DNA from 3 places in the Pseudomonas sp. PAMC25584 genome. Region 1 is predicted to be linked to each of the others. Evidence: predicted binding sites of a transcription regulator. Region 1 holds the regulator's gene; each other region holds the start of a gene.
What was found. Region 1 encodes FliA, which starts transcription of late flagellar genes. Its sites were predicted from a motif close to CTAAAGTTTNNNNNNNNNNNGCCGNTAA; they were not measured.

Region 2: a site for FliA is predicted at 1,682-1,709, ahead of flgM (flagellar biosynthesis anti-sigma factor FlgM). Genes of this name have one in related genera too.
Region 3: a site for FliA is predicted at 1,425-1,452, ahead of motA (flagellar motor stator protein MotA). Genes of this name have one in related genera too.

What each region holds. Positions count from the first base shown of each region.
Region 1 is NZ_CM176870.1:4,402,499-4,406,790, reverse strand. Features, by position in the region: gene flhF (flagellar biosynthesis GTPase FlhF) at 1-1,225, shown strand, start outside; gene fleN (flagellar synthesis regulator FleN) at 1,331-2,164, shown strand; gene fliA (RNA polymerase sigma factor FliA) at 2,161-2,901, shown strand; gene ACS5Q8_RS20385 (chemotaxis response regulator CheY) at 3,070-3,444, shown strand; gene ACS5Q8_RS20380 (protein phosphatase CheZ) at 3,463-4,251, shown strand; gene ACS5Q8_RS20375 (chemotaxis protein CheA) at 4,263-4,292, shown strand, end outside.
Region 2 is NZ_CM176870.1:4,726,305-4,730,596, reverse strand. Features, by position in the region: gene ACS5Q8_RS21945 (flagellar brake protein) at 1-706, opposite strand, end outside; gene ACS5Q8_RS21940 (flagella synthesis protein FlgN) at 803-1,273, opposite strand; gene flgM (flagellar biosynthesis anti-sigma factor FlgM) at 1,322-1,645, opposite strand; gene flgA (flagellar basal body P-ring formation chaperone FlgA) at 1,787-2,551, opposite strand; gene ACS5Q8_RS21925 (chemotaxis protein CheV) at 2,634-3,566, shown strand; gene cheR (protein-glutamate O-methyltransferase CheR) at 3,609-4,292, shown strand, end outside.
Region 3 is NZ_CM176870.1:569,205-573,496, forward strand. Features, by position in the region: gene ACS5Q8_RS02490 (HDOD domain-containing protein) at 1-1,353, opposite strand, end outside; gene motA (flagellar motor stator protein MotA) at 1,521-2,372, shown strand; gene motB (flagellar motor protein MotB) at 2,376-3,392, shown strand; gene rsgA (small ribosomal subunit biogenesis GTPase RsgA) at 3,442-4,292, opposite strand, start outside.

The DNA.
Region 1 (4,292 bases):
CCGTCGTATTGCCGGCGGTGTCGAGCTGACGGCTGCCCTGGATTACACCCCTTCGGCGCTGGCCCCGCGCGTCCCGAACATGGAGCTTGAAGACGAGCTGCGCAAGACTGCCTCGCGCATTGTCTCGGCCCAGGCCGAACTGAGCATGCGTGGCGACAGCGATGCGACCACCAATCGCCAGTTGTTCGCCGGCCTGCCGCTGACCGCCGCCGAGCCGTTGATCGAGCCGACGTTCATCGAGCCGCCGCGTCCTGCCGCGCCAGCTCCGGCCGCCGCAGTCGACCAGCGTGTGTTCGATTCGATGCGCTTTGAACTCAACGGCCTGCGCGAACTGCTGGAAGTGCAGCTTGGTTCGCTGGCGTGGACCCAACTGCAAGGCAGCAAACCGCAACAGGCCAACCTGTGGCGTCGCCTGCAACGCATCGGTCTGTCCGGCCCGTTGTCCCGCGACCTGCTGGCGCTGACCACCGAAATCGAAGAACCTCGCCAGGCCTGGCGCATGTTGCTGGCCCACCTGGCGCGGATGATCGTGACCCCGGAACTCGAACCCCTGGAAGAGGGTGGCGTGATCGCCATGGTCGGCCCTGCCGGCATGGGCAAGACCACCACCCTGGCCAAGCTGGCCGCGCGTTACGTGCTCAAGTACGGCGCCCAGAATATCGCGCTGGTGAGCATGGACAGCTACCGCATCGGTGCCCAGGAGCAACTCAAGACCCTGGGCCGTATCCTCAATGTGTCGGTGACCCACGTTGACCCGGGCCAGTCCCTGGCCAACGCCCTCGATCCGTTGCTGCGCAAGCGTGTGGTGTTGATCGATACCGCCGGCCTGCAAGCCAGCGACCCGGCGTTGCGCATGCAACTGGAAAGCCTGGCCGGGCGTGGTATCAAGTCAAAAAATTACCTGGTGCTTGCAACCACCAGCCAAAAACAAGTTCTTACCGCTGCGTACCATAGCTACAAGCGCTGTGGCCTGGCCGGATGCATCCTCACCAAGCTCGATGAAACCGCGAGCCTGGGCGAGGTGTTGAGCCTGGCGATCAGTCATGAACTTCCGGTCGCCTACCTGACCGACGGGCCGCGGATTCCAGATGATTTGCATCTGCCGCGCCGTCATCAGTTGGTCAGCCGTGCCGTCAGCGTGCAAATGCAAGAAGAGCCTAGCGAGGAAGCGATGGCCGATATGTTCGCCGACCTTTACCACAACCCGGCAAAACGGGTGGGTTGAGGGCAGCATGAACACCCTGAATTGTATCTACATCGATGGTCTGCAGCGATTCACGCGGCCAACCCATGTAGCCTGCGTCTAAGCAAGACAAGGTAAAGAAATAAAATGGGCAGCATGCATCCCGTACAGGTGATCGCGGTGACCGGCGGCAAAGGTGGCGTCGGGAAAACTAACGTGTCAGTGAATTTGTCCCTGGCGCTGGCAGAGCTTGGCCGTCGTGTCATGCTGCTGGATGCTGACCTGGGATTGGCGAACGTTGACGTTTTGCTGGGGCTCACGCCCAAACATACCCTCGCCGATGTGATCGAGGGCCGCTGCGAGCTGCGCGATGTGCTGCTGCAGGGCCCTGGAGGCATCCGCATCGTGCCGGCCGCCTCGGGCACTCAGAGCATGGTCCACCTGAGCCCGGCGCAGCATGCCGGCCTGATTCAGGCGTTCAGCGATATCGGCGACAACCTCGACGTGCTGGTGATCGACACCGCCGCCGGGATCGGCGAGTCCGTGGTCAGCTTCGTGCGCGCCGCGCAAGAAGTCCTGCTGGTGGTCTGCGATGAACCCACCTCGATCACCGACGCCTACGCCCTGATCAAACTACTGAATCGTGACTACGGCATGAACCGCTTCCGCGTGCTGGCCAATATGGCCCAGAGCCCGCAGGAAGGGCGCAACCTGTTCGCCAAGTTGACCAAGGTCACAGATCGCTTTCTCGATGTCGCCTTACAATACGTCGGCGCAGTTCCCTATGACGAGTGTGTACGCAAGGCTGTGCAAAAGCAGCGTGCAGTCTACGAAGCGTTCCCTCGTTCGAAATGCGCCTTGGCGTTCAAGGCTATTGCTCAGAAGGTCGATACCTGGCCATTGCCCGCCAACCCACGGGGGCATCTGGAGTTTTTCGTCGAGCGATTGGTGCATCAGACGAGCGCAGGACCGGTGCTATGACAGCCAGCGGCTATAACCTTTACAAGAAATCGGCACGTGACAGCCAAGGTGAATTGATCGAGCGCTATGCGCCCCTGGTCAAGCGCATCGCTTATCACTTGCTGGCACGCCTGCCCGCCAGCGTTCAGGTCGAAGACTTGATCCAGGCCGGCATGATCGGCCTGCTCGAAGTGTCGACCAAATACGACGCGAGCAAAGGTGCGAGTTTCGAGACGTATGCGGGTATCCGTATCCGTGGCGCGATGCTCGATGAGGTGCGTAAAGGGGATTGGGCGCCGCGTTCGGTACACCGCAATACGCGCATGGTCAGTGACGCAATTCGTGCAATTGAAGCAAAAACCGGTCGCGACGCTAAAGATCACGAAGTTGCGGCCGAACTCCAATTGAGTCTCGATGATTATTACGGGATTTTGAACGATACCTTGGGCAGTCGCCTGTTCAGTTTCGACGACCTGTTGCAGGACGGCGAACACGAAGGGCTGCACGAGGATGGCGCGAGTACTCATCTCGAGCCGTCGCGTGACCTGGAAGATGAACGCTTTCAGGGTGCGCTGGCGGACGCGATTGCCAATTTGCCGGAGCGTGAGCGACTGGTGTTGGCGCTGTACTACGACGAAGAGCTGAACCTCAAGGAAATCGGTGAGGTCCTGGGGGTCAGCGAATCGCGTGTCAGCCAACTGCACAGCCAGTGCGCAGCCCGCTTGCGGGGACGCCTGGGAGAGTGGCGCGCGCGCTGACAGGCAGTGTGGGGACACTGCAAACACTACCGTGAGGGCTCTGGTTTTCGCGGGTGAGTTTCGTGGTGCCCTGGGCAGTCCTTTTTTGTGTAACGCCTGTTGATTGAAATGGCGCGTCCAGGTGCTGGGCGCGTTTAAGACTGCTTGGAGGTCGAATTGGACAAGAACATGAAAATCCTCATCGTTGATGACTTCTCAACGATGCGGCGGATCATAAAAAACCTGTTGCGTGACCTTGGGTTCACCAACACGGTCGAGGCGGATGACGGCCTTACGGCGATTCCGATCCTCAACAGCGGGAGCATCGACTTTCTGGTAACCGACTGGAACATGCCCGGCATGACCGGTATCGACTTGCTGCGTCATGTGCGCGCCGATGAAAAACTGCGCAGTCTTCCCGTGTTGATGGTGACCGCCGAAGCCAAGCGTGAGCAGATCATCGAAGCCGCCCAGGCCGGGGTCAACGGCTACGTGGTCAAGCCATTCACTGCGCTGGCCTTGAAAGAGAAGATCGAAAAAATCTTCGAACGCATCGGTCATTGATGCTGCCACGGGGGAGCTATGGAGCATAAAGAAACGTCACAGGGGGACTTTGAGTCGACCCTGAAAAAGCATGCTCACCAGCTCGTCGAGAGCCTCGAAAAAGGCCAGTTCGGCGACGCGGTGCAGTTAATCCATGAGCTTAACCAGACCCGTGACCGCGGCCTGTATCAGGAAGTGGGCAAGCTCACACGCGAGCTGCACAGTGCGATCGTCAACTTTCAGATTGACCCGCACATGCCCCAGGCCGAAGAGATTTCGCAAATCACCGATGCGACTGAACGCCTGTCCTATGTGGTCAGGCTGACTGAAGCGGCGGCCAACCGCACCATGGATCTGGTGGAAAACGCCACGCCTCTGGTCAACGGCATGGCCAATGAAGCCCAGGCGCTCAGCGTTGACTGGGGCCGTTTCATGCGTCGGGAAGTGGGGGCTGAGGAATTTCGTGAGTTGGCCCGTCGGGTTGAAGGTTTCCTGTCGCGCAGCGAACAGGACAACCACACGGTTTCCAGCAACCTCAATGACATTCTGCTCGCCCAGGATTACCAGGACCTCACCGGTCAGGTGATCAAGCGCGTGACCCAATTGGTCACCGAAGTGGAAAGCAACTTGCTCAAATTGGTGCTTATGGCAGGCCAAGTTGATCGTTTTGCCGGCATCGAACATGACCGCGAAGCGATCCTCTCGGAAAAAGATCCACAAAAACATCTCGCCAAGGGTGAAGGTCCGCAGATTCATGCCGATAAACGTGAAGACGTTATGTCAGGTCAGGATGACGTAGATGACCTGTTATCCAGTTTAGGCTTCTAAGGAGCACACCCATGAGCTTCGGCGCCGATGAAGAAATCCTT
Region 2 (4,292 bases), 320 kb from region 1:
ATTGGTACACGAAACGCTCGACCTGGCGCTGCACCAGGCCGCTCATGTTGTGGAAGCGCACGCCGGCGAAGGTGGTGTTGATCTTCTCTTCGAAGTGCAGGTACCGCAGTTCGACCGAGGTGGTCATGCTGCCGAAGGGCAGGGCGGCGATGAAGCGGTCGTAGACCTCGCCCAACTGCAGTCGATCGGAAATATCGCCTTCAAAGCGCAATTTGCAGCCGGTGGCGGAGATGTCCAACAGTTTGCCGGTGGGCGCGGCCTTGAGTTTCTCGCCGCCCAGCTCGATGTTCACCAGTTGTGCCAGCTTCAGCGCGGCACGGAACGCATTGCGGCGCTGATGGTAGACCACCTCGTCCGGCATGCTGCCGGTGTAGATACGGTGGCCGCCTTTTTCGCTGATGCTCAGGGTGCCGTTGCTTTCCCAGGCGATGCGTACACCGTCGTGAAAGCCTTCGATGCGGAAAGGCTCGCCATTCTCAAGGTGGCGTTCGCCATCGCGTGGAATCATTTCGTCCAGGGCCAGGGTCTTGCTGTCCCGGTTGACGTCGACCAGGTAGCTTTGAAAGCGCTGGCTGCGCTCATGGAAGGTGATGATCAGCGGGTCATGGCTTTCTTGCAGCATTCGCAAGGTGCCGGCGATTTCCAGAGGCGTGGTGAGCACCTTGGGTGGCTGCGGAGCATCTTCCGCATTAAGGGCGTTGAACACGGTTCTTCCATCTCCAGACAAAATACGACTACACGCAATAACCGTCATTTTGCCAGTATGTCGCGCGCCTTGGATAGGGCACGCTTTAAACCGGCGTCAGGCTTGGCTGCGGGTGCTTGGCTTAACCAGGCGTGAGGTAGAACCTTGGGCGTTATACAGGGCCGGAGGTTCGCCGCCGTGGAGTATGCGCAACTGATTGGCCGTCGTGGTTTGCTGAAGCTGGATCGACTGACCGTTGAGCAGGTTGGCTTCCTGACACTGGGTGAGTAATTGATTGAGTTCTTTGCTCTGGGCCAGCAACTGATCGCCGACCGAGGAGTGACTGGCCAACTGCGCAAGGCCGTCTTGATCAGCCGGCAGGCCGAGGCTGACGAGAATCTGGCTACGCTTCTTGCCGTGCTGTTCCAGCAGGACAATCAGCGATTGTTTGCGCGCCAGGATTTCTTCCAGCAGCGGCATATCCCGGCCGTAGAGGGCCAGGGATTCTTCTTTGAGCAGCTCGAGCAATTGTTGCGTCGGCGCCAGATCATCAATGATCAGTTGAAGCAGATTTTCGTCGTGGTGCATGGCTGGCCTTGGGTTTTAAGCGTCCAAAAGCCTGGCGCAGGCCTTTGCCTAGCGCTCGGCTTCGAAGTTAAGCAGCTTGCTGGCTACACGGTTGCTGTCGACTTTATAGCTGCCATCGGCGATCGCCTGTTTCAATTCGGCCACGCGGGCTTGATTGACGACGGGTTGATCGCGCAGCGAGTTAGTGACCTTCTGCAACTGTTGAGCCTCATTGCTCAGGTGTACGGATTCCCCGCTTTGGCTGGCGCCGGCCTGTTCTGCCTTGGCGGGCAGAGGCTGGGCCTTGGCTTCTACGCTGTCCTTGGTGCCGCTGGTGCGCGTAGTGCCTGGCAAAGCCGGGGCGTTATTCAAACGGCTGAAATCGATGACCATGATAAAAAACCTCTGGGTATTTGGACGCTTGCCATGTTTTCGGCCATACCCGTACAAACTTTAGGCGCGATTGACAATAAACCTGCATGCACGAACGTCAGGCGTACAGTGTAGGAAAAGCTGGCGTCCTATTCCAGCTATCTATAAAGCGACCTCGACTTGGCCGGGCGCTGTGACCCGTGCCCTGATGACGCGGTTGGAGTTGAGGTTCTTGACCCGGATCTGTTCGCTCATGCCGCCGTTGGACAGCGCTTCGCCCGGCATCTTCACGTTCAGCCCGCCGCTGCTCGCGGAAATGACGACCTGGTCGCCCTTGCGAATGACCTCGGCCTGTTCAAGATTGACCAGGGTGATGACCTGATCGCTGACCATTGGTCGGGTTAATCGTTGCCCAACAGCCTGGTCCACTGACGTCAGGTAGCCCTGATTGATCAGGCTGATGTCCCGCTCACGCAAGATGACATCCTCATCGCCGATGATTCCGCCGCGTTTAAGCGGCCGCGATACCACGACTACATCGCGGAACAGTTTGACCTGGGCGGGCACGAACACGGTCCAGGGCGAGGCACCTTCACAGCGGACCTTGACCGTCACGCGGCCAATGGGTTGGGCCGGGCTTTCCAGGGTGGCTGTCAATTCCTTGTCGCACATCGGCATGCGCAGGCGCGGGTCCAGTTGGTTGACCTGGATTTCATAACGTCCTGGCGTCTGAGTGGTTGCCAGATAATCTTCTACAGTGAACTCAAGAAAGCCTTGGGTGACGCCGATAAGTAGATCAGGCAATGTGACGTTGTCGGCGCGGGTAGTGGCGCTTGCGCCCACGGTAAACAACGCCATCCAGGCGCAGAGTAATCTGCGGTACCGTGGGCGGCTGGTGCGTCGGGAAACTGTCGTTTTCATATCCATGACCAAATAAAAAGCAAAGCTCGTGCCGTTTAGTGTTGGGTGCGCGTCGTACCCCCAAAGGTTTTAGCGTAGGAGTCTGGGCATGGCAGGTGTAATGGATTCAGTAAACCAGCGCACACAGCTGGTAGGGCAGAATCGCCTCGAACTGTTGCTTTTTCGCCTGGACGGCAAGCAGCTATATGGCATCAACGTGTTCAAGGTGCGGGAAGTGCTGCAGTGTCCCAAGCTGACGATCATGCCCAAGTCGAGCCCGGTGGTGTGTGGCGTAGCCAACATCCGTGGCGCGACCATTCCGATTCTCGACCTGGCGTTGGCCACGAGTTCGGCCGGCCTGCAAGACCGCGAGAACCCGTTTGTGATCATTACCGAATACAACACCAAGACCCAGGGTTTCCTGGTGCGCTCGGTGGAACGTATCGTCAACATGAACTGGGAAGAGATCCATCCACCGCCCAAGGGCACCGGTCGCGATCACTACCTCACGGCGGTGACGCGGGTGGACAACCAGTTGGTGGAAATCATCGACGTGGAGAAAATCCTCGCCGAAGTCGCACCGACTTCCGAAGCGATCTCGGTTGGCGTCGTCGATGCCGAAACGGCGCACAAGGCGGTTTCGCTGCGGGTGTTGACGGTGGACGACTCCTCGGTGGCGCGTAAACAGGTGACCCGTTGCCTGCAAACCATCGGCGTTGAGGTGGTGGCGCTCAATGATGGCCGCCAGGCGCTGGATTACTTGCGCAAGCTGGTGGATGAAGGCAAGAAGCCGGAAGAAGAGTTTTTGATGATGATTTCCGACATCGAGATGCCGGAAATGGATGGTTACACCCTTACGGCTGAGATACGTAACGATCCACGCATGCAAAAATTGCATATCATCCTGCATACTTCGTTGTCGGGCGTATTCAATCAGGCGATGGTCAAGAAGGTCGGTGCTGACGACTTCCTGGCTAAGTTCCGCCCTGATGACCTGGCATCCCGGGTAGTCGACCGGATCAAGGCAGCAGATCACGGCTAGGGGGATTTCCCTGGCGGTCACACGATTTAAGAGGCGGTATCATTGTCTACGGGTAATTTGGATTTCGAACAGTTCCGGGTCTTCCTGGAAAAAGCCTGTGGCATATTGCTCGGTGAAAACAAGCAATATCTGGTATCCAGCCGTCTCAACAAACTGATGGAACAGCAGGGTATCAAGTCCCTCGGTGAGTTGGTCCAGCGGATTCAGAGCCAGCCGCGCAGCGGGCTCAAGGAAATGGTGGTCGATGCCATGACCACCAACGAAACCCTGTGGTTTCGCGACACCTATCCCTTTGAAGTACTCAAGAGCAAAGTGCTGCCCGAGGCCATCAAGGCCAGCCCGGGTCAGCGTTTGCGGATCTGGTCGGCAGCCTGTTCCTCGGGGCAGGAACCGTACTCGATTTCGATGTCCATCGACGAGTTCGAGCGGACCAACATGGGCCAGTTGAAGGCCGGTGCGCAAATTGTCGCGACCGATTTGTCCGGCACCATGCTCACCAACTGCAAGACCGGCGAGTATGACAGCCTGGCCCTGGGCCGCGGTTTGTCCCCGGAACGCCTGCAGCGTTTCTTCGATCCGAAAGGCGCGGGGCGTTGGGCGGTCAAGGCGCCGATCAAGAGCCGGGTGGAGTTTCGCTCGTTCAACCTGCTCGACAGCTACGCCAGCCTGGGCAAGTTCGACATGGTGTTCTGCCGCAACGTGCTGATCTACTTCTCGGCCGAAGTG
Region 3 (4,292 bases), 2.4 Mb from region 1:
CAGGATCGGCGGCAACAATGCGGCGAATTGCGCGTGGTTGTCGGGCGTGAAGCGCACTTGGGCGGGTTTTTCGAGCATGCGTTGCAGCAGCGTGCTGTTGACCACGTCCAGGCTCAAGTTCGTGGCGTCCCTCGGCAGGCCGGCGGCCTGGTGGACGCGCAAGGTGCTCAGGGCGCGATCCGCCATGAACAGCAAGACGCGCTGCATGCCGCTGGCCTCCAGGGCTTCCTTGGCGCAGGTGGTCAGGTGCATGGCGTTGGCGAAGCGGCTCGGCTCCACCAGTAATTCGGTGCAACGCTTGCGCCAAACGGCCAGGGCCTCGGCCGTCGGCGGCGGTGCGGGCAGCAGGCCGCGATGGATTTTCTGTACATGCCACGGCCAGATCAGCGACAGCGCCGGGTGCCAGAGGTCGGGCATCAAGGTGGCGCGAGCGTTGATCACCGCTTGCTGGTGAACCTGTTGCTGCACCTCGCTCAACGGCTGTTGCAGGTACAGCGCGGTGAGGTATTGCCAGCGCTCGGTATGCGGGCAGGTCCAGGATTCCTGGGCCGACATCGCCAGGCCGTTAGCCAACAACACTGTATTGGCCGGCTGGTTCAGCCAGCGCCGCAAACTGGGCTCGGCATCCAGCAGTTGTTGCTGGCGCAGTGGGTCGTCTTCGCGGGCGATGCGCAATGCCTTGACCAGCAAGCGTTGCTCGGTCAGCAACAGGTGATAGCCCTGGGATACCCAGATCGGCAGGTGCCAGGTTTCGGTCAAGCCGAGGCACAGGTCCAGCAGGCGCACGCCGAACAATTCCTGCTCGACCCGGCGCGCCGATTGACCTTTGTGGATCACCCGCAGCTCCCATTCTTCCAGGAGCTTGGGGTAGGCCACCGCCATCGGCCACAACGGCGCCAGAAACAGCAGGCTGCCCCAGTGGATGTCCTGCCACAGCCGCGCCAGGCGGCTGGCGAACAAACCGCTGGCTTGCTGCGACGCGTGCCGGCTGACCAGCACCAACTGGCGAAAGGCCACGGGGATTTCATTCATCGGCACTGACGGTAGGCGTGCCAGCAGGTCCTCGGCGCGTTTGAGGCCGAGACGGTTAAGTGCCACTTCAAGGTTTTCTGCCGGTTCCGCCATGCTGCCATGGGTGTGGCTGTTGGCCTCGCGCATCACGCTGAGTACCAGCGACGGGCTGCCCTGCATCAGCTCGGCAATATCTCGCAAAGAACTGCGGCTATCGCGGATGGCTTTGCACACGCGGTCGTGGCTGGCCTGGGGAACCGGCAGCCGAACGTCGTCCAGGCACTTGATCCAAGCCGCGAGAGAGAGGGGTCTTACAGATGGGTCTGTCTTTTCATTGGCCATGATTGGGGGCGCGATCATCACTTACTTCAACACGCCCTAAACGGGCCGAACTGGCTTTTCGCCTTGACGGTCTATAGTCTGGCGCAGTTTTGCCGATAAGTAGAACAAGAGTTTTCCAGTTCCTCCAAATATGTCCATGAACCCGACGGCGCAAGTACAAATTCCCTATGGCTAAAATAATCGGCATCATCGTCGTCCTTGCAAGCGTGCTCGGTGGCTATGTCCTATCTCACGGTAAGATTGCCGCGTTGATCCAGCCCTTCGAAGTGATGATTATTGGCGGCGCGGCATTCGGCGCATTCCTGCAGGCCAACCCCGGCTACATGACCATGCACGTGATCAAGAAGTCGCTGGGCATGTTTGGCTCGCGCTTCTCCCACACCTTCTACATGGAAGTGCTGGGGCTAGTTTACGAGATCCTCAACAAGAGTCGCCGTGAAGGCATGATGGCCATCGAAGCGGACATCGAAGACGCCTCGGCGAGCCCGATTTTCGCCAAGTACCCGGCAGTGCTCAAAGACGAGCGCATGACCGCCTACATCTGCGACTACTTGCGCATCATGTCCTCCGGCAACATGGCCCCCCACGAGCTGGAAGGCCTGTTCGACATGGAATTGTTCAGCCTCAAAGAAGAGCTGGAACACCCGTCCCACGCGGTCACCGGCGTTGCCGACGGCATGCCCGGCTTCGGTATCGTTGCGGCGGTACTCGGTATCGTGGTGACCATGGCCTCCCTGGGCGAGGGTGACCAGGCGGCCATCGGCATGCACGTGGGTGCGGCGCTGGTCGGTACGTTCTTCGGTATTCTCGCGGCCTACGGGTTCTTCGGCCCGCTCGCGACCTCCCTGGCCCACGATGCCAAGGAAGAAATCAATCTGTACGAAGCGATCAAGGCCAGCCTGGTGGCTTCGGCCTCCGGCATGCCGCCTTCACTGGCGGTGGAATTCGGTCGCAAGGTGCTGTACCCGAAACATCGCCCGAGTTTTGCCGAGCTGGAACAAGCGGTTCGCGGTCGCTAAGCCATGGAAAACAACCAGCCGATAATCATCAAGCGCGTCAAGCGCTTCGCTGCGGGGCACCATGGTGGCGCCTGGAAAATCGCCTTCGCCGACTTTGCAACGGCGATGATGGCGTTCTTCCTGGTGCTGTGGCTGATGTCCACCGCGACCCCCGAGCAAAAGATCGCCATCGCCGGTTACTTCAAAGACCCGATTGGTTTCTCGGAAAGCGGCACGCCCTTCGTGATCGACCTGGGCGGTTCGCCGCAGTTGGCGCCGGAGCGCACCATCAACCCTGAGGTCAAGACTGAGGCACCGCAGGAAAACATTCCGATCGAGCGTAAAACCGTTGAAAGCCTGGCCGAACAGGTCGAGCAGGAGCGCCTCGAATTATTGCTGAAGGAGTTGCAGACCAAGGTTGACGAAAACCCGCAGCTGCTGAAATTCAAGGATCAGATTTCGTTCGAAATCACCCCGGACGGTTTACGCATCCAGATCACCGACGCCGCCAACCGGCCGATGTTCGACTCCGGCAGTGCGCGATTGAAACCGTACTTTGAAGACATCCTGCTGGCCATGGCCGACACGATCAAGGCCGTGCCGAACAAGATCAGCGTCAGCGGCCATACCGATGCCAAGCCGTATGCGGGGCAAGGCGACTTTGGCAACTGGGAGCTCTCGGCCAACCGCGCCAACGCCGCCCGGCGTGCGTTGGTGGCCGGCAGCTACCCGGACTCGCAAGTGGCGCGGGTGGTGGGTTTTGCTTCGTCGCAGCTGTTTGATGCCAAGGAGCCGTTCAACCCGATCAACCGCCGGATCGATATTGTTGTGCTGACCAAAAAGGCTCAGCGCGCGATTGAAGGTGATCAGCCGCCACCGCCTCCGACCCCAGATGCGGGCGCGCAGGGCGGAGCACCGGTCGACCCGAACGCGATCCCGCCGGGGCAGGAGCCATTGCCGGCGCATGAGCTACGGCAGAAGCTGAACCTGTTTGATGATGGCGGCGCGAAAGACCCGACGGCGCCTGTCAAGGGCTCGTAAGCTGCATACAACAAGGCCGCGATAAACGCGGCCTTGTTGTATGCGCTGTTTAGTAACTGCTCTCAGGCAAACTCGCAATAATCGACCGATAGCTGTTCATCCGTTGTTGCTGCACGCGGCCATCTTCCAGCGCCTTGAGCAGGGCACAACCGGGTTCGCGGTCGTGTTTGCAGTCGCGGAAGCGGCAGGTGCCGATCAGGTCGTTGAACTCGATGAAACCGGCTTCCACGTCGCTGCGGCTGACATGACCGAGGCCGAATTCACGAATGCCCGGGGAGTCGATCAGCTCACCGCCGCCGGGGAAGTGGAACAACCGCGCGGTGGTGGTGGTGTGGGTGCCCTGGCCGGACAGCTCCGACAGCGGGCCGACACGGGTGTCGACTTCCGGCAGCAGGCTGTTGACCAGCGATGACTTGCCCACGCCCGACTGGCCGACGAACACGCTGATGCGCCCGTCCAACTGCTGTTGTAGCTGTTCCATGCCATTGCCGTGATGGGCCGACACTTCCAGCACCGGGTAGCCCAGGGTGCGGTAGACCGCCAGCAATGCGTTGAGCGCCGGGGCGTTCTGTTCGTCGATCAGGTCGAATTTGTTCAGCAACAACAGCGGACGAATGCCCGCATGCTCGGCCGCGACCAGATAACGGTCGATCAGGTTGGCATGGGGCTCGGGCAGGGGCGCGAAGACGATGACGATCATGTCGACGTTGGCCGCCACCGGCTTCAACTGGCCGCGGCTGTCGGGGCGACGCAGTTCGGTGGTGCGCGGCAGTTGGGCGACGATCACGCCGATGCCTTGGTTGCCGGCACGCCACACCACGCGGTCGCCGGTCACCAGCGCCGGCAGGTTGGCGCGCAGGTGGCAGCGGAAGACCTGGCCGGCGAGTTCGCCTTCGAGCG